DNA from 3 places in the Allobosea sp. 2KB_26 genome. Region 2 is predicted to be linked to each of the others. Evidence: predicted binding sites of a transcription regulator. Region 2 holds the regulator's gene; each other region holds the start of a gene.

Region 1 (6,090 bases), on a different contig from region 2:
CGCAAGCTCAAGGACAATATCGACCAGGCCCAAAAGATGCAGGCCGTCGGCCAGCTCGCCGGCGGCATCGCGCACGATTTCAACAACGTGCTCCAGGTCATCATCAACGCGTCCGAGTTCCTGCTCGCCAGCCACAAGCCGACCGATCCGTCCTTCCCCGACATCATGCAGATCAAGCAGAACGCCTACCGGGCGGCCTCGCTGGTCCGGCAGTTGCTCGCCTTCTCGCGCCGCCAGACGCTGCGCCCACAGGTGCTCGAACTCGGCGATGTACTCTCCGATCTCTCGCTGATGCTGAAGCGCGTCGTCGCTGACAAGGTCTCGCTCGACATTCGCCAGGGCCGCGACCTCTGGCCGGTCAAGGCCGATCTCGGTCAGCTCGAACAGGTCATCGTCAATCTCGCGGTCAATGCGCGCGATGCCATGCAGGACGGCGGCAAGCTGCAGGTCCGCACACGCAATGTCGCTGCGGAGGAATGCGCCGGCTTTAGCCACCAGGCCTTGCCTGCTGCCGACTATGTCATGCTCGAAGTCGAAGACAGCGGCACCGGCATCCCGGCCGAACATCTCGACAAGATCTTCGAGCCCTTCTTCACCACCAAGGAGGTCGGCAAGGGCACGGGCCTCGGCCTTTCCATGGTCTACGGCATCGTCAAGCAGACCGGTGGCTTCGTCTTCGTCGATTCGACCGTCGGCAAGGGCACGACCTTCCGCATCTTCCTGCCGCGTCACGTGCCGACGGAAGAGGAGATCGCCGCCGACAACGCCGTCAAGGAGGCGCCCAAGAAAGTCGCAGCCGATCATACCGGCGCCGGCGTCATCCTGCTGGTCGAGGACGAGGACGCGGTGCGGGCCCTCAATGCCCGCATGCTGATCTCGCGCGGCTATACCGTGCACGAAGCGGCCTCGGGCGTGGAGGCGCTCGATATCTTCCTCAAGCATGACGGCAAGATCGACCTCGTCGTTTCCGACGTGGTCATGCCTGAAATGGATGGGCCAACCCTGCTTGGCGAGCTGCGCCAGCGCAACCCGGCCACCAAGGTCGTCTTCGTTTCCGGCTATGCGGAAGAGGCCTTCCGCAAGAACCTGCCGGAAGGCGAGCAATTCCACTTCCTGCCCAAGCCCTTCACGATGAAGCAGCTGGTCGAGACGGTGAAGGCGGCGATGAGCTGAGGCGCGAGGCTGCGCAGATAGCGAGGCGCAGCGTCCTCGAACGATGCGGACAGCGCGATGTCGGATAGGAATTCACGCAGATACCTGGTCCTGCTTCTCGTCCAGACCCTCTGCGCGATCGTCGTGCTCTCCAATATGCGGGGCATTTTCCTCCTGCTGATCGACAATATCGGAACGGTTGTCACCGCCTCCCTCGGCGGTGCGTCGCAGATGATGCTTGCGGTCGTGATCGGCCAGGCCTGCTACTGGTGGCGCTTGCGCCATGTGACCATCCCGGCCAGCTATCGCGGCCTGGTGATCGGCCACTTGGTCTCGTTCGCCGCCAGGATCGGCTTCATCTTCGGCGGCGCTCTGTTCTCGCTCTATTATCTGCGGCACGTCCCGGTACTCGATCTTGGCTATCTCGATCTGAGCTGGCGCGGCGCGCTCCTGATCGCCGTCATCTTCGCGCTCTACTGCTACACGCTGGAGCTCGAGCGGCTCGGCAACGCGATGCAGGTCCGGGCCATGCAGGCGAAGGGCGACAGCCGGATTTGAACAGCCGTGCGTGGAGGCGATGAACGAGAACAAAAAAAGAACTTGAAGACAAGAACAAACCATGACCATATTTGCTCACGGCGCACATTGAGAAGTGATCGCGCCCCTGCCATAAGGAGCGCACGTTGTGAATCAGGCAAATCTCCGGCTCGTGGAAGGCTCTTCGATGGACAAGGCTAAGGCGCTTGATGCGGCGCTCTCGCAGATCGAACGGGCTTTCGGCAAGGGCTCGATCATGCGCCTGGGCAAGAACCAGCAGGCGATCGAGATCGAGACCATCTCGACCGGCTCGCTCGGGCTCGATATCGCGCTCGGCGTCGGCGGGCTCCCCAGGGGCCGCGTCATAGAGATTTACGGACCTGAATCCTCCGGCAAGACCACGCTTGCGCTGCACACCATTGCCGAGGCCCAGAAGAAGGGTGGCGTTTGCGCCTTCGTCGATGCCGAGCACGCACTCGACCCGGTCTATGCCCGCAAGCTTGGCGTCAATCTCGACGATCTCCTGATCTCGCAGCCAGATACCGGCGAGCAGGCGCTCGAGATCACCGACACCCTGGTTCGCTCCGGCGCCATCGACGTGCTGGTCGTCGACTCCGTTGCGGCCCTTACGCCCCGTGCCGAAATCGAAGGCGAGATGGGTGATGTCCAGCCCGGCCTCCAGGCGCGCCTGATGAGCCAGGCCTTGCGCAAGCTCACCGCGTCGATCTCGCGCTCGAACTGCATGGTCATCTTCATCAACCAGATCCGCATGAAGATCGGCGTGATGTATGGCTCGCCCGAGACCACGACCGGTGGCAACGCCCTGAAATTCTACGCCTCGGTGCGCCTCGACATTCGCCGCGTCTCGACGCTGAAGGAGCGCGATGAGGCCACCGGCAACCAGGTCCGCGTCAAGGTCGTGAAGAACAAGGTGGCGCCGCCCTTCAAGCAGGTCGAGTTCGACATCATGTTCGGCGAGGGCATCTCGAAGGTTGGCGAACTGATCGACCTCGGCGTCAAGGCCGGGATGGTCGAGAAGGCCGGAGCCTGGTTCTCCTTCGACAGCCAGCGCCTCGGCCAGGGGCGGGAGAACGCCAAATCCTTCCTCAAGGCCAATCCGGACGTCGCGGCGCGCATCGAGGCCACGATCCGGCAGAACTCCGGCCTCGTTGCCGATCGCATTCTCGATGAGGCGACACCGACCGACGATGATCTCGACGAGGGCGACGCCTGAGCCTCATCTCCGCGTCAGCGGCAGGGTATTTTCGTCGGGCGGCCTTTCGGGGCCGCCCGTTTCTTTTATGTGCCAAGGCCTTGTCACGGGATTTCTGGACAGGCGCAAAGCCGCTGACTAGAACCGATCCCCAACAGCAGGCCCGCCCGGCCACCCATCCTGAAGCAGAGTTCGAATTGCGATGAGCGGCGTCAACGAAATCAGGTCCACCTTCCTCGATTATTTCAAGGCGAACGGCCATGAGGTGGTGCCGTCGAGCCCGCTCGTGCCGCGCAATGACCCGACGCTGATGTTCGCCAATTCAGGCATGGTGCAGTTCAAGAACGTCTTCACCGGACAGGAAAAGCGCTCCTACCAGCGCGCCACGTCAGCGCAGAAATGCGTGCGTGCCGGCGGCAAGCACAACGACCTCGACAATGTCGGCTACACTGCGCGTCACCACACCTTCTTCGAGATGCTGGGGAACTTCTCCTTCGGCGACTATTTCAAGGAACAGGCGATCACCCACGCCTGGACGCTGGTCACGCGCGAATTCGGCCTGCCCAAGGAAAAGCTGACCGTCACGGTCTATTCCGAGGATGACGAGGCGCACGCGCTCTGGAAGAAGATCGCCGGGCTTTCGGATTCGAAGATCATCCGGATCCCGACCTCGGACAATTTCTGGCGCATGGGCGACACCGGCCCCTGCGGCCCCTGCTCCGAGATCTTCTACGACCATGGCGACCATATCCCCGGCGGCCCTCCCGGCTCGCCCGATGAGGACGGCGACCGCTTCATCGAGATCTGGAACCTCGTGTTCATGCAGTATGAGGAGGCCGCTGGCGGCATCCGCACCAATCTGCCGCGCCCGTCGATCGACACCGGCATGGGGCTGGAGCGTGTCGCCGCGGTGCTCCAGGGCACGCACGACAATTACGAGATCGACCTCTTCGCGACCCTGATCCGCGCCATCGCAGATATGACATCGGTCTCGTCGGACGGGCCGATGAAGGCGAGCCACCGTGTCATCGCCGACCACCTGCGCTGCTCTGCCTTCCTGATCGCCGACGGCGTTCTGCCCTCGAACGAAGGCCGCGGCTATGTCCTGCGCCGCATCATGCGTCGCGGCATGCGCCATGCCCAGTTGCTCGGCGCCAAGGAGCCGTTGCTTCACCGGCTCGTGCCGGTCCTGACCCGAGAAATGGGCCAGGCCTATCCCGAGCTGCTGCGAGCAGAGGCGCTGATCACCGAGACCCTGAAGCTCGAGGAGACGCGTTTCCGCACCACACTGGCGCGCGGCCTCTCGATCCTCGACGATGCTGCCAAGGATCTCGGCGCCGGCCAGAAGCTGAAGGGCGACGTCGCCTTTACGCTTTACGATACCTATGGCTTCCCGCTCGATCTGACTCAGGATGCGCTCCGGGCCCGCGATATCGGCGTCGATCTCGACGGGTTCGACGCGGCGATGCAGCAGCAGAAGGCGAAGGCGCGCGCCGCCTGGTCCGGCACCGGCGAGGCTGCGACGGAAAAGCTCTGGTTCCCGCTGCGTGACCGCGTCGGCGCCACCGAGTTCCTCGGCTACGACACCGAAACGGCCGAGGGCGTCGTCACCGGGTTGATCCGCGACAATGCGGAAGTCGAGAGCCTGAAGGCCGGCGAGACCGGCTTCGTCCTGCTCAACCAGACTCCGTTCTATGGCGAGTCCGGCGGCCAGGTTGGCGATACCGGCACGATCACCGGGGCGGGCTTCTCCGCACAGGTTTTGGATGTGCAGAAGAAGCTCGGCGACATCTTCGCCCACGCCGTCAGGGTCACTTCGGGCGAAATCAAGCTCGGCGCGCCTGCTGAGCTGACGGTCGATCATGCTCGCCGGAGCACGATTCGCGCCAACCACTCCGCGACCCACCTGCTGCACGAGGCGCTCCGGCTCGTCCTTGGCGATCATGTCGCCCAGAAGGGCTCGCTGGTCTCGCCCGAGCGGCTGCGCTTCGACTTCTCGCACCCCAAGCCGATCTCAGAGGCCGAACTGGCCCAGGTCGAGGATATCGCCAACGCCGCCGTGCTGCGGAACGAGCCGGTGGCGACCCATCTGATGAGCGTCGACGAAGCCATCGCTTCGGGCGCCCGCGCCTTGTTCGGTGAAAAATACGGCGATGAGGTCCGTGTCGTCTCGATGGGGACGACCGAGGCCGGCAAGGCTTTCTCGGTCGAGCTCTGCGGTGGCACCCATGTTTCGCGCACCGGAGATATCGGCATCGTCAGCATCGCAGGCGAAAGCGCGGTGGCCGCTGGCGTGCGACGTCTCGAGGCAGTGACCGGCGCGGAAGCCCGGCGCCAGCTCAACACCGATGCCAGGCGTCTGCGCGACCTCGCCGCCCTGCTCAAGGTTCCCGCGGCCGAAGCCGAGACGCGCCTCGCCGCCCTGGTCGAGGAGCGCCGCAAGCTCGACCGCGAACTCACCGAGGCGCGCAAGAAGCTCGCGATGGGCGGCGGCGGTGCAGCCGAGGATCCGATTCGGGAGATCTCCGGCGCCAAGCTCCTGGCCCGCGCCGTTACCGGCGTCGAGATGAAGGATCTGAAGAGCCTCGCCGACGAAGCCAAGTCCCGCGTCGGCTCGGGCGTCGTCGCCATTGTCGGCGTCGCGGAGGACGGCAAGGCCGGCGTCGTCGTCGGGGTTACCGAGGATCTGACCTCGCGCTTCGACGCCGTGGCGCTGGTGCGCGCCGCCTCCGAGCAGCTTGGCGGCAAGGGCGGTGGTGGGCGCCGCGACATGGCGCAGGCTGGAGGCCCGGACGGCGCCAAGGCCCAGGCTGCGCTCGACGCCGTCGCAGCCGCGATGAGCTGAGCGGGTTCGGGCGCCGGAGAAGACGAGGTGCAGTATCGTCTCGCCGCCACCATTGCTCTTGCCCTGGTGGCCGCGAGCCCTTCGGGCTTTGCCCAGCAAGTGCGCCCCCGCCCTGCCGCACCGGTCCAGCCGCCAACCCTGTCGGCCTCGCGTAGCGCGATGGCCGGCTCGATGTTGACGGTGTTCGCCAGCAAGGCGCCGGCGCAATCGCAGCTCGCGATCGCGCGCCCGGGCGATCCGGCTGAATCGGCCATCGTCTCGGTCATTCTCGGCGCCGTGTCCGCAACCGCGATCACGACCCCCGGCGAGCCCGGCAGCTATGAACTCCGCCTCATCCGCCAGG
Region 2 (6,090 bases):
CCATCGCCTGGTAGATTTGGGTCTGACGGGCGGCGTTGGTGAGATGGTCGTCGCCACGGATGACATGGGTCACCGCCATGTCATGGTCGTCTACAACGACAGCCAGCATATAGGTCGGGTTGCCGTCGGAGCGCAGCAGCACGAGGTCGTCGAGATTCTCGTTCTGCCATACGACGCGGCCCTGCACCTCGTCCTCGACCACGGTCTCACCGGTCTGCGGCGCGCGCAGGCGGATGACCGGCTTCACGCCGGCCGGAGCGGTTGCCGGATCGCGATCGCGCCAACGTCCGTCATAGCGCATGGGACGGCCCTCGGCGCGCGCCTTTTCGCGCATCTCCTCGAGTTCCTGCGGCGTCGCATAGCAATGATAGGCCTTGCCGGCCGCGAGCATCTGCTCGGCGACCTCGCGATGCCGGGCCGCACGGGCGAACTGGTAGACGGTCTCGCCGTCCCAATCGAGGCCGAGCCAGGACAGACCGTCGAGAATCGCTGCGATGGCCGGTTCGGTCGAGCGTTCGCGGTCGGTGTCTTCGATGCGCAGCAGCATCTTGCCGCCATGACGGCGGGCATAGAGCCAGTTGAACAGCGCGGTACGCGCGCCGCCGATATGCAGGAATCCGGTTGGAGACGGCGCGAAGCGCGTAACGACCGCATCACTCATGAAAGGCAGGCTCCGGCAGGACGGGGAATGAGGCCGACAGAGCGGCAAAGGAACAAGACGTCAATCGAACATGACAACCGACGCGGCCCCTGTAACATGCTGATGGGGCCGACGTTAAGCGCAAGATCGCATCCGGTCGGCTGCCCGAGGGACGGTTTATGCGCGAGGTGCCGCCAGACCCGAGCCGGCTGCGCGGTGCGCGTATTCGTGCCGTACCGTTCCGCATTCCCGAGAGAGGGCTCCACGCCGCTGCCATTGGGTTGCTTCTCGCCGAATGGCGCGCGCGATTCCTGGACGCCATCGCGATCGAGGCCGGGCGCAGGCGGCTGTTTCTCTGGCTGCCGGTGCTGATCGGAAGCGGCATCCTGCTCTATTTCGCGGCAGATCGCGAGCCATCCGTCTGGGTCCCACTCTCCGGCTTTGGCGTTTCCGCTGCGATGGCCGCGCTGTCGCGCCCATGGCGCCCAGTCATGCTCGTTTGCGTCGGCCTTGCTGCCATATTCGCCGGCTTTGGTGCCGCGGCCTGGCGCACGGCGACGATCGCAGCGCCGATGCTCGATCGAACGCGCGTCGGACAACTCACCGGCTTTGTCGAATCGGTCGAGGCGCGTGACGCTGGCGCGCGCCTTGTAGTCCTGGTGACCGGCATTGCCGGGCTGGAGCCCGAACGCCTGCCACGGCGGGTTCGAGTCAACGTCAAGGGGGGCTCGGTCTCACCGGGCGATCATATTGCCGCTGTCGCGCGCCTCCTGCCACCGCCCGGTCCGGTGCGGCCAGGCGGCTACGATTTCGGCCGCGATGCCTTCTTCCGGGGGCTCGGGGCAGTCGGGACCATTCCGGGAAAGATCACGCTCGCCCCACCGCCCTCGCAGCCACCTCTCGAGCTTCAGTTTCGCGCAATGGTCGACCGGGCGCGCAATGCCCTGACGGAGCGCATCGCCGGTATCGGGGGAGGGCAGGCTGGCGCGGTGGCAGCGTCGCTGGTCACCGGCAAGCGTGGCCTCATCACAGAGGCGACCAATATCGATCTGCGCGCGGCCGGTATCTATCACATCATCTCGATCTCCGGCCTTCACATGGTGCTGGCCTCCGCCACGATCTTCGGCCTGGTCCGTGGCCTGCTGGCGCTGTCGGAAACGCTGGCATTGCGCTGGCCGGTGAAGAAACTCGCCGCCCTTGCCGCGATGCTCGGTGCCACCGCCTATTGCATCTTCTCAGGAGCCGAGGTCGCGACGGTCCGCTCGCTGATCATGACGCTGGTCATGTTCGGTGCGATCCTCGTCGATCGCCCGGCGCTCAGCATGCGCAACCTGGCTCTTGCCGCGATGATCGTTCTGCTGCGCGAGCCTGACGCGCTGCTCGGTCCGAGCTTCCAGATGTCCTTTGGTGCTGTTGCGGCTCTGATCGCCTTCGCCGAGCGCTGGGAGGATCGCGGCCACTCCGAGGCCCCAGCGAACCTGCCCTGGCCGCTGCGTCCGATCTGGATCGCGGTCGTCGGGCTTACGGTCACGACCCTGCTGGCGACGGTAGCAACCGCCCCCTTCGGTGCCTATCACTTCCAGACGTTCAACCCCTTCGGCCTGCTCGGCAACGCGCTCGCCTTGCCGTTCGTTTCACTGATCGTCATGCCTGCGGCCGTCTTCGGCGTGCTCGCCTATCCCTTCGGTTTGGATTGGCTGGCCTGGGCGTTAATGGGAGTCGCTTCGGACTATGTGCTGCAATCGGCGCGCTGGGTTGCAGGATTCGACCACTCCGCAGTGGTCATTCCTGCGTTCGGGACCGCGGCGCTCGCATGCTTTGCCGCCGCGCTCCTCTGGATCACGCTCTGGACGACACCGCTGCGCTTTCTGGCCGTCGTTCCCCTGATCGCGGGACTGGTCGTGGCAGCCAAGCCGGAGAGGCCCGATATCCTGATCGAACGTGATGGCTCCGGCATCCTGGTCCGCGGGGGTGATGACCGCATGATCCTGGCCGGTCAACCGAGCCGCTTCGTGCTGCAACAATGGCTGAACGCAGATGGCGATAATCGCCGGCCTGACGACAACAGCCTGCGGGAAGGCGCAGCCTGCGACACTCTGGGTTGTGTCGTCCGCAGCAAGGATGGACGAAGCATTGCCTTTGCTCGGGATCGCCTGGCCATCGTCGAGGACTGCAGGCGCGCTGACCTCGTCATCACGCCGATTCCCTGGACCAGTCCTTGCGCTGCACGGCTGATCGACCGCCTGGCATTGTCGCGCGATGGTGCAACGGCCCTTGTCAGCCACAAGGGCGGCTGGCGCACGCATTTATCCGAGCAGGGTGGCGTTGATCGCCCCTGGAGCCGCAAGCGGGCGCGGTCTGTCACTACGCCGCCGGAATCATCGTCAACGGCCCCGCTGCCCGTGGCCGCTGAAGACCACGATCGGCTTCAGTAGCGCCGCATCAGGTTGACCAGGCGGCCTTGAATTTTGACGCGGTCCGGTCCCAGCACTCTTGTTTCATAAGCGGGATTGGCGGCTTCCAGAGCGATCGAGGAGCCGCGCTTGCGCAGCCGCTTCAGCGTCGCTTCCTCGTCATCGATCAGGGCCACGATGATATCGCCGGTATTGGCCGTGTCCTGCCGTTTGATCACGACCGTATCACCGTCGAGGATGCCGGCTTCCACCATCGAGTCGCCGCGCACCTCGAGAGCAAAATGTTCACCGGGGCCAAGCATATCGGCAGGCAGCGCTACGCTATGGCTGCGGCTCTGGATCGCGGAAATCGGTGTACCGGCGGCAATCCGCCCCATGACCGGAATCGCGACCGTGGAGCGCACGTCCTCTTCCGGGGGCGGTGCGATCGGCCGGACCTTGCCAAGGCCACCCTGGACGACGGAGGGGCTGAACCGTCCGCGCGTCGCCTGAGGGCCGCCAGCCCCTTCAGGCAGCTTTATGATCTCGAGCGCCCGGGCCCGATTGGGCAGGCGGCGAATGAAACCGCGCTCCTCCAGCGCCATGATCAGGCGATGGATACCGGACTTGGAGCGCAGATCGAGCGCGTCCTTCATCTCGTCGAAGGAGGGGGGCACCCCAGTCTCGCGCAGGCGTTCCTGGATGAAACGAAGCAGTTCGAACTGTTTGCGTGTCAGCATGGTCCCCGCCAGCGCTCTTCGTACGGAATCGAAACAAAGCACGAACACCATACAGGTTCGCGTTGTGTTCCGCAAGCACGCTCAGCGTAGGCGGATGATCCGGCAGTTGTCGCCTTTGTTTGCCGGCGCAGCAAATGATTCGCGGATCAGTAGCGCGTCGGCGCGGGCCAGACTGGCCAGCATCGAGGAATCCTGCTTGGTGAAGGGCGTTGCCAGCCATCCCTCCGGGGTGAGAATCAGTTCCGACCTCATGTAGTCCCGCCGCTCATCATTTGCCGGCAAATCTCTTCCGACGATAGCAGGCTCACTCAGATCGCGCTCCGGTTCCGGTACGCCGAGGAGGGCCCTGAGCAGCGGCACGACGAAGAGATGCCCGCAGACGATGGACGAGACGGGGTTTCCGGGCAGGCCGAGCGCGACCATACGGCCGAGGCGACCCATCATCATCGGCTTGCCCGGCCGCATGGCGATTTTCCAGAAACCGAGCGCCATGCCTTGCCCGATCAACGCTGCCTGGACGAGATCGTGCTCACCTACCGAGGCTCCTCCCAGGGTGATCAGCACATCGGCATCGGTCTTCCGTGCCTGACCAATCTTGTCGGCGAGGTCGGCATGATCATCGCGGGCGATCCCGAGATCGAGCGCTGTGCCGCCGGCCTGCTCAACCAGCGCGGCGAGTGCAAAGCTGTTGGACGCGACGATCTGGTCGGGTCCGACCGGCTCGCCCGGCTGGACCAGTTCGTCGCCGGTCGCGAGGATCGCGACCAGTGGCTTGCGACGCACAGCGAGTGTGGGGTGGCCCATGGCTGCCGCGAGGCCGAGGCTCGCACTGTCGAGTCGGCTGCCGGCGAGAAGCAACACCTCGCCCTCGGAGAAGTCCAATCCTGCCTGACGAACGAACTTGCCGCGCTCGGCACTTTCGCGCACGCGGATCGTCGAGCTGCCGACGCCGTCGGCATTCTCCTGAATCAGGATGGTATCGGCGCCCTCAGGCATCGGAGCGCCCGTGAAGATGCGAACAGCCTCATTCGAGCGGACCATCCCTGAGAAGGAGCGACCGGCAGCCGATTCGCCGATGACCCGCAATTCATTTGCCGGCGCAATGTCGTCTGCGCGAACGGCGTATCCGTCCATTGCGGAATGGGCGAAGGGGGGCTGGGTGCGAAGCGCCTGCAGATCGGCGGCGAGCACGCGCCCTACGCAATGTGCGAGCGGCAGCGTTTCTGACGGTGTCGGTGCCGGAACGCTGTCGATCAGCGCCTTCAGGGCGACGGGGACGGGCGTGAGGCTCATCGCGCAGTTTCCGGGAGATCGAAGGTGCCGGATTTTCCACCGGACTTGTGAACGAGCCTGATGCCTTCGATCCGCATCGCCCGGTCGACCGCCTTGACCATGTCGTAAACTGTGAGGCACGCGACGCCGACAGCGGTCAACGCTTCCATCTCGACGCCGGTCTGTCCCTTCATCTTGACCTCAGCGCTCACGCGCACCCCAGGCAATGTCTCGTCCAGGGTGAGGTCGACGCTGATCTTGCTGATCAGCAGCGGGTGACAGAGCGGGATCAGTTCATGCGTGCGCTTGGCGGCCATGATTCCAGCCAGGCGCGCGGTGCCAAGCACGTCGCCCTTCTTGGCGTCGCCATCGCGCACGATGGCCAAGGTCGAGAGCTGCATGACGACATAGCCCTCGGCGACAGCGATGCGCGAGGTCTCCTCCTTGTCGCCGACATCGACCATATGGGCCTGGCCGCTGGCGTCGAGATGGCTGAGCTTGCTCATGCTGCGCTGCGCGCAGAACCGGTCAGAAGATCACGGGTCGCAGCGGCGACATCGTCCTGCCGCATCAGGCTCTCGCCAACGAGGAAGGTGTGGACGCCGGCACGCTGTAACCGTGCGATGTCGACATGGCTGAAGATGCCGCTCTCGCCAACGATGATGCGGTCCGCGGGGACGCGCGGCGCCAGCCTCTCGGTGACGGCGAGATCGACGGCAAAGCTGCGAAGGTCGCGATTGTTGATGCCGAGCAGCGGGCTGTTGAGCTCGAGGGCACGATCGAGCTCGGCTTCGTTATGAACCTCGACCAGAACGTCGATGCCGAGCGACTTTGCCGTCTCGTTCAGCGCGCGGGCCGTCCCGTCATCGACGCCAGCCATAATGATCAGGATACAGTCGGCGCCCCAGGCGCGAGCCTCGAAGACCTGATAGGGGTCGTAGAGGAAATCCTTGCGCAGGGCGGGCAGGCCGCTCGCCGCGCGCGCCTGATGCAGGAATTCCGGCTGTCCCTGGAAAGAGGGCGCATCTGTCAGCACGGACAGGCA
Region 3 (6,090 bases), on a different contig from region 2:
GGGTTCGGCGAGAAATGCTCTTCGAGCTTTCCGGGCACGCCGTCGAATTCCTTGGCGTCGGCCGGTGGGTCCTTCTTCTGGGTGAGGTTCGGCCAGCTCGACGCATATTTCGAGTTGAGCTGCAGCCAGCTCTCAAGGCCGGGTTCGGTATCGGGCTTGATCGCCTCGGCCGGGCATTCCGGCTCGCAGACACCACAATCGATGCACTCGTCGGGATGGATGACGAGCATGTTCTCGCCTTCATAGAAGCAGTCGACAGGACAGACCTCGACGCAGTCCATGTACTTGCACTTGATGCAGTTTTCGGTGACCACATAGGTCATGTCGCCAGTCCTTCCCGGTCCATCCTGCCGGATCATAAAGACCCGGAAGGCGGGTGTTTCAAGGTCGATATCGGGGCCGCGGCAGAAAGAAAAATCTCTTCCAGCCAGCTCCGAGAGGAAACTCCTCCTGAAGCGCCCAAGCCTGCCCTGGCAGGCCTATCGAACCGCTCCCGCGCTCTATCCGCTCGGATCGTCCTCCGCAAGCGGCGCGTCGCCGCGCATGCTCTCGCCCAGGCGCTCGTAGAGCCGTTGCGCTTCCTCATAGGGACCGCGCCTGCTGCCCAGAGCAAGCAGGCGCACCACCATGGTCTCATGCACCAACGCCAGCGTCAGCACGTCACCGAGCTTGAGGCCAAGCGCTGCATTCACGGCGCGCCGACCATTCACGCGGACATGGCCGTCATCCACCAGGCGCACGGCGACCGAGCGCGTCTTGGCGAAACGCGCGAACCAGAGCCACTTGTCGAGACGCTGGCGATCTTCCCGCAAGGACAGCCTTTCCGCTCAGCCCCAGGTCAGTTTCAGCCCAGGTCAGTTCTTGCGCCCGCCGCCCTCGAGCTGGGCCTTGAGCGCCGCAAGCTTGGCAAACGGCGAATCCGGATCAGGCTCGCGCTCGACCGGGCGCGGCTTTGATGCCTGCTGGAAGCGCTCGCTGCCCCGCTCCTCGCGGCGTGGACCGCCAGGGCGTCCATCACGCTTGAAGTCCGGGCGCGGGCCACGCCCCTGCTCTGGACGGCCATTGCGCTGCGGCCGGCCATTGCGCTTCTGATCCCCGTCGCGCGGCTGCGCATCCTGCCGGCCGGCATCGCCTTGAGACGCGTTGGCGGCAGCCGGACGGCTACGATCGCCTTGGCGGCGACGCTCGTCGGGCCGGCCGTCACGGCTCGGGCGCTCACCACGGCCTGCGCCAGGCTGACGCTCGCCCTGAGCGCCATCGCGGCGACCGCGCCCGGCATGCTCCGGCCTGCGCCCGCCCTGGTGACGATGCGGCCGCCAGACCTCGATTTCCTGCACCTCGGTCGCAGCAACGACGTCAGCTGCAGCCTCGGAGGCAACGGTCTCCGACGCAACGGTCTCAAGGGCCAGTGTCTCGGACACAGGTGTCTCGTCGGCAGGTGCCGGCAGAGCAGACATGGCATCGGCTGGCACCGGATGCGCGGCCTGCTCGAGCTCGGTCTCCACCGCAATCGGGGCGTCGGCCGTTTCAGGCGCGGCAGCCTCCAGCGAGGCAGCCTCGGCGGTCTCGATGTCAGCGGTAGCCATGGGCTCGTCGACAACACCGGCGCCGGCCTCATCGGCCCCGACCGTCGCAACGGCCTCGTGCCCAGCTGGAACGTCCGTTGTGTCCGCCGTCGGTGCCTCAGCGACCGGAGCGGCAGCCGCGACCGGTGGCTGCGCCAGCGGCACTGTGATCGCCGGTCCCGGACGCTTGGCCGAGACATAGCCGAGGGAGCGCAGGATCGAGGCGAAATCCTCGCCCGCACAACCGACCAGCGAGGTCATGGCACCGGTCACGACAAAACCGTCCTGATCGGCCGCGCCGGTGGGCGGCTGGCCCTGGGTCAGGCCCGGGCGATAGGCGATAGCTGGCCGGATCAGGTCAGCAAGCCGCTCGAGGATATCGACACGCACGGCGCGCTCGCCGCAGACGCGATAGCCGGCAGCGCGATAGAGGCCCTTCGGCACCGCCTTGTCGACGGCAAAGGATGTCCGGCCCGAGGCTGCGAGATGGGCAATATCGTCGAGGCCAGACGTATCGGGTCCGCCATGCTTCAGCGCCCAGAGCTGGGCCGCCAGCGCGCGCGGCGCCGGCTTCAGCAGGGCGGGGACGTATAGATGAAAGGCTCCGAAGCGGATGCCGAGCTGACGGAGTGCCGCGCGGCCCTCCTGATCCAGCGTCTTCATCTCCTCGCCAACCTTGGCGCGCTCCAGCACGCCCAGCGACTCCCCGGCCTGATAGGCGATGCCGCGCGCGATGCCGGTGACATTCTCGGCATTCTCGAGCAACTGCAACGCACCAAGCAGACGGGCGATGTGGTTCTTCAGCCAGAGAGTGAGGCGCGCGTCGACCTGCTCACGCGCCGGTCCGGTCAGGTGCTCCTCGACCAGCAAGCGCAGGCGCGGCTCCAGAACCTTGTCGCCGGCGACAAGCCGCGCGACCGGCTCACCGATCCAGCGCACCAGCCCGTCATGCGAAAGCACGAAGGCATCATCAGCCGCGAGTACGACACGCGCGGCGCGCGCCTCGATCTCGCTGGCAAGCGCCTTCATCGCGGCCATGTTCAAGGCTTTCGCCTCGGGCCCGCCAGCCTTGGGATCCGCCGTGAAGCGAAATCCCTGAAGCATCCCGACATGCTGTCCCTCGACGAGCACGTCGCCCGTCGTGGTGACCTCAGCCTCCAACATTGCATTCTCCCGCAAACGACGCATCAGCACGCTCGTGCGCCGATCGACGAAACGGCTGGCTAGCCGCTCGTGCAAAGCGTCCGACAGTTTGTCCTCTACAAGACGCGCCACCCCCTGCCAATGCTCTGGATCAGGTAACCAGTCAGGACGGTTTGCGACATAGGTCCAAGTTCGGACCTGCGCAATGCGGGCTGACAGCGTGTCGATCTCGCCATCGGTCCGGTCAAGCGCATCGAGTTGGGCACGATACCAGTCCGGATCGAGCCGTCCGTGGCGCATCAGGCGAAGATACAGCGTGGTGGCGAGATCAGCATGCTGCATCGGCGCGATCTTGCGATAATCCGGCAGGCCACACACCTCCCAGAGCCGCTCGACTGCTGCACGGCCCTGCGCCAGCGGCCTGACATCGGCATCGCGGGCCAGAACCTCCAGCGTCGTCATGTCCTCCGCGATTAGCGCACGGGTCAGCCCCTGCTCCGTTGGCTGGACGTTCAGGCTGGCGATCAGCCCGTCGACGGAGCGCAGATCGAGATCGGAATTGCGCCATTGCAGCTGCCGCACCGATTCAAAACGGTGATTCTCGATCGCCTCGACCAGTTCGGCGTCAAAGGGCGGACAACGCCCGCTCGTGCCAAAGGTGCCGTCGCGCAGATGGCGGCCGGCGCGCCCGGCAACCTGGCCGAACTCCGCGGGGTTCAGCTTGCGGAAATGATGACCGTCGAATTTCCGGTCCGACGCGAAGGCGATGTGATCGACATCGAGATTGAGACCCATGCCGATCGCGTCGGTCGCAACGAGATAATCGACGTCGCCCGACTGGTAGATCTCAACCTGGGCATTGCGCGTGCGCGGCGAGAGCGCGCCGAGCACCACGGCCGCCCCGCCCTTCTGCCGACGGATCAGTTCGGCGATCGCATAAACCTCCTCGACGGAGAAAGCGACGATCGCACTGCGTCGTGGCAGGCGGGTGATCTTCTTGTCGCCGGCAAATGTGAGTTGCGACAGGCGTGGGCGCGTGACGACGTTCACGCCGGGAATGAGCTGCTCGATCAGCGGCTTCATGGTACCCGCGCCGATCAGCATCGTCTCGGCCCGGCCGCGGCGGTTCAGCAGGCGGTCGGTGAAGACATGACCGCGATCGAGATCGGCAGCGAGCTGGATCTCGTCAATCGCGACGAAATCAACGGCGAGATCGCGCGGCATGGCCTCAACGGTGCAGACCCAGAAGCGGGGCCGCTGCGGCTTGATCTTTTCCTCGCCGGTGACCAGCGCCACCGCCTCGGGGCCGACCTTATCGACCACGCGACCATAGACCTCGCGCGCCAGCAGGCGCAGCGGCAGGCCAATCATTCCGGTCGGGTGCGCCACCATCCGCTCGATCGCCAGATGCGTCTTACCGGTATTGGTGGGCCCGAGAACTGCTGTGACACCCTGCGCACGAACCGAGGGCGGAAGAGAGCGTGCTGAAATCAAGACGCGACCGATCGTTTCCTTTGGGCCCTTGCCGGTAGCAGACACCGAGGAAAGCGTCCTACCTTGGCACAAGCTGGAGCGCCGAAATTAAGCTGCGGAACGAGTCCTGAACGAAGCAAGCCCGAATCGCTGACTCCGACAGAATCGGGTTTCGTTCACGGCAAGATATCGCGGGGACGGCCGCGCGTACCACCATATCTGGAATCGTGACACGAGCTTGATCCACTCATTTTCGCGACCAGCGTAAACGGCCGGGCGCCGACAGTGCTCCGCGCTATTTATGTCGTGCTCACGGCGAAACGAGGGGCAGCCTCATGTTTTCTGCCGACGCAACAGCGCGGGATCGGTGTGAACCACCGCCCCAGCGCGGTGCGGGCAAGGCCAGCCCGGCTCGAAGATGTCCAACCACGCGGCACTTCATGCCGCGACCTATCCAAAACCGCTGCTCTGCGGCGATCCAGGGGCGCCGGTTTTCCTGCCGAGGCGGCACATCTCGCCGCGCGCCTGCTCGGTTGCCATTTGATCAATTGCGGCGCCGGCGCGCGGCGAGATGCGGGAGAAGCAGCCCGGCGCGACCGAGCCGCTCAGTTCTGCCGCGCGGCCGTGGTGGTGGTCGGATCGACCTTGAAGCTCGATGCCTCGATCACCGCCGTCCCGATCATGGTCTTCACCGAGATGCGGATCGGCACCATCACATTGGTGCCGTTGACGGGGGCGAGCCAGGTGTTGATCTCGCGATTCTCGGTCATGAACTTGGTGCTCGGCCGCAGGGCCCGATGCCCTGCGATCGGCACATAACGCGCCTGGCAGATCGTGACCGGGCCGCTATAGCCCTCGAGCTTCACCTGGCGCGAACCGGAATAGCTCAGCTTGATGTCATAGCGCGCGGCGCCGTCGAAGATCGGCAGCGTCCGGTTACAGGCGGCACCGTTCCCGCCCTTGCCCTCCACAGGCATCAGGAAGGCACTGATCGGATCAACCACATTGCGCTTGTGGCTCTCGTTGAGCGGCACACGATCGGGCTTGTCGTCGATCGGCGGCGCAATATCCACGGCCTGCACCGTGCCACCGTCGAGGGCCATGCGCACGGTACGGCTCTCGCTTGAGTTCGCCGACGAAACAGCGAAGGTTGCAGGCGACAGGCGCCCGCCATGAAGATTGCCGGTTGCCGCCCCTGAGCCGCGTCCGCCCGTGAAACTGCCGACCAGACCCGTCATCTTGGCCACGATATCGAGCTTGTAGCTGCTGCCGTCGATGCCGCCGCTGAGATGGGCGGTGCCGAGCGTCAGGCCGAGCAGGGAGACATCATATTTGGCCTCCAACGAGGCAGCCGCCGCTGACGACGCCCCGATGCCGGAGGCCAGGGCCAGCGCAGCAAGACCAAGTCCGGCCAGGGACGACGCGATGGCGGGCTTCATCCAACTCCTCCGGACGGGCATGCTTCGCACCGGCATGCACTGCGAATCGGTCCGAATCGTGACCCCTTTTGCAAAGTTTGGCGAGTGGCAATGCCGCCACGCCGCCGCCGCCCCGATCGTGCTATGGAATCTGTCGCGGTCCTTGACGCCGCAGCCGGGCTTGGCTATAGACCCGCGACTTCAATTTGACTTCCGGTGCTCGTGGGCCGGCACGTCGCGTGTCGGCATTTTTGTTTGAGACAACCGGTTCCAAGGGAACGATATCATGGCTCGCCGTTGCGAACTGACCGGGAAAGCCACCCTCACCGGGCACCTCGTCAGCCACTCGAACCGCAAGACGAAGACCGTCTTCCGGCCGAACCTCGTCAATGTCACGCTCCGTTCGGACGCGCTTGGCCGCTCCGTGCGCCTGCGGGTCTCGGCGAACGCCCTGCGTACGGTCGATCACCGTGGCGGACTTGACGCTTTCC

Evidence for each region. The regulator LexA, encoded in region 2, represses DNA repair genes until DNA is damaged. The targets are predictions, from matches to a motif close to TGTTCNNNNTGTGTTCNG.
Region 1: the regulator LexA is predicted to act here: its motif matches at 1,736-1,753, upstream of recA (recombinase RecA).
Region 3: the regulator LexA is predicted to act here: its motif matches at 4,298-4,315, upstream of AB4099_RS07555 (helicase-related protein).

The regions. Positions count from the first base shown of each region.
Region 1 is NZ_JBFRHE010000001.1:161,958-168,047, forward strand. It holds gene cckA (cell cycle histidine kinase CckA) at 1-1,173, shown strand, start outside; gene AB4099_RS00835 (hypothetical protein) at 1,231-1,710, shown strand; gene recA (recombinase RecA) at 1,877-2,923, shown strand; gene alaS (alanine--tRNA ligase) at 3,105-5,747, shown strand; gene AB4099_RS00850 (hypothetical protein) at 5,775-6,090, shown strand, end outside.
Region 2 is NZ_JBFRHE010000012.1:84,384-90,473, reverse strand. It holds gene gltX (glutamate--tRNA ligase) at 1-661, opposite strand, end outside; gene AB4099_RS25915 (ComEC/Rec2 family competence protein) at 820-3,075, shown strand; gene lexA (transcriptional repressor LexA) at 3,069-3,773, opposite strand; gene AB4099_RS25905 (molybdopterin molybdotransferase MoeA) at 3,855-5,066, opposite strand; gene moaC (cyclic pyranopterin monophosphate synthase MoaC) at 5,063-5,551, opposite strand; gene trpC (indole-3-glycerol phosphate synthase TrpC) at 5,548-6,090, opposite strand, start outside.
Region 3 is NZ_JBFRHE010000001.1:1,554,012-1,560,101, forward strand. It holds gene fdxA (ferredoxin FdxA) at 1-323, opposite strand, end outside; gene AB4099_RS07550 (RNA-binding S4 domain-containing protein) at 501-812, opposite strand; gene AB4099_RS07555 (helicase-related protein) at 855-4,199, opposite strand; gene AB4099_RS07560 (DUF3108 domain-containing protein) at 4,787-5,620, opposite strand; gene rpmB (50S ribosomal protein L28) at 5,886-6,090, shown strand, end outside.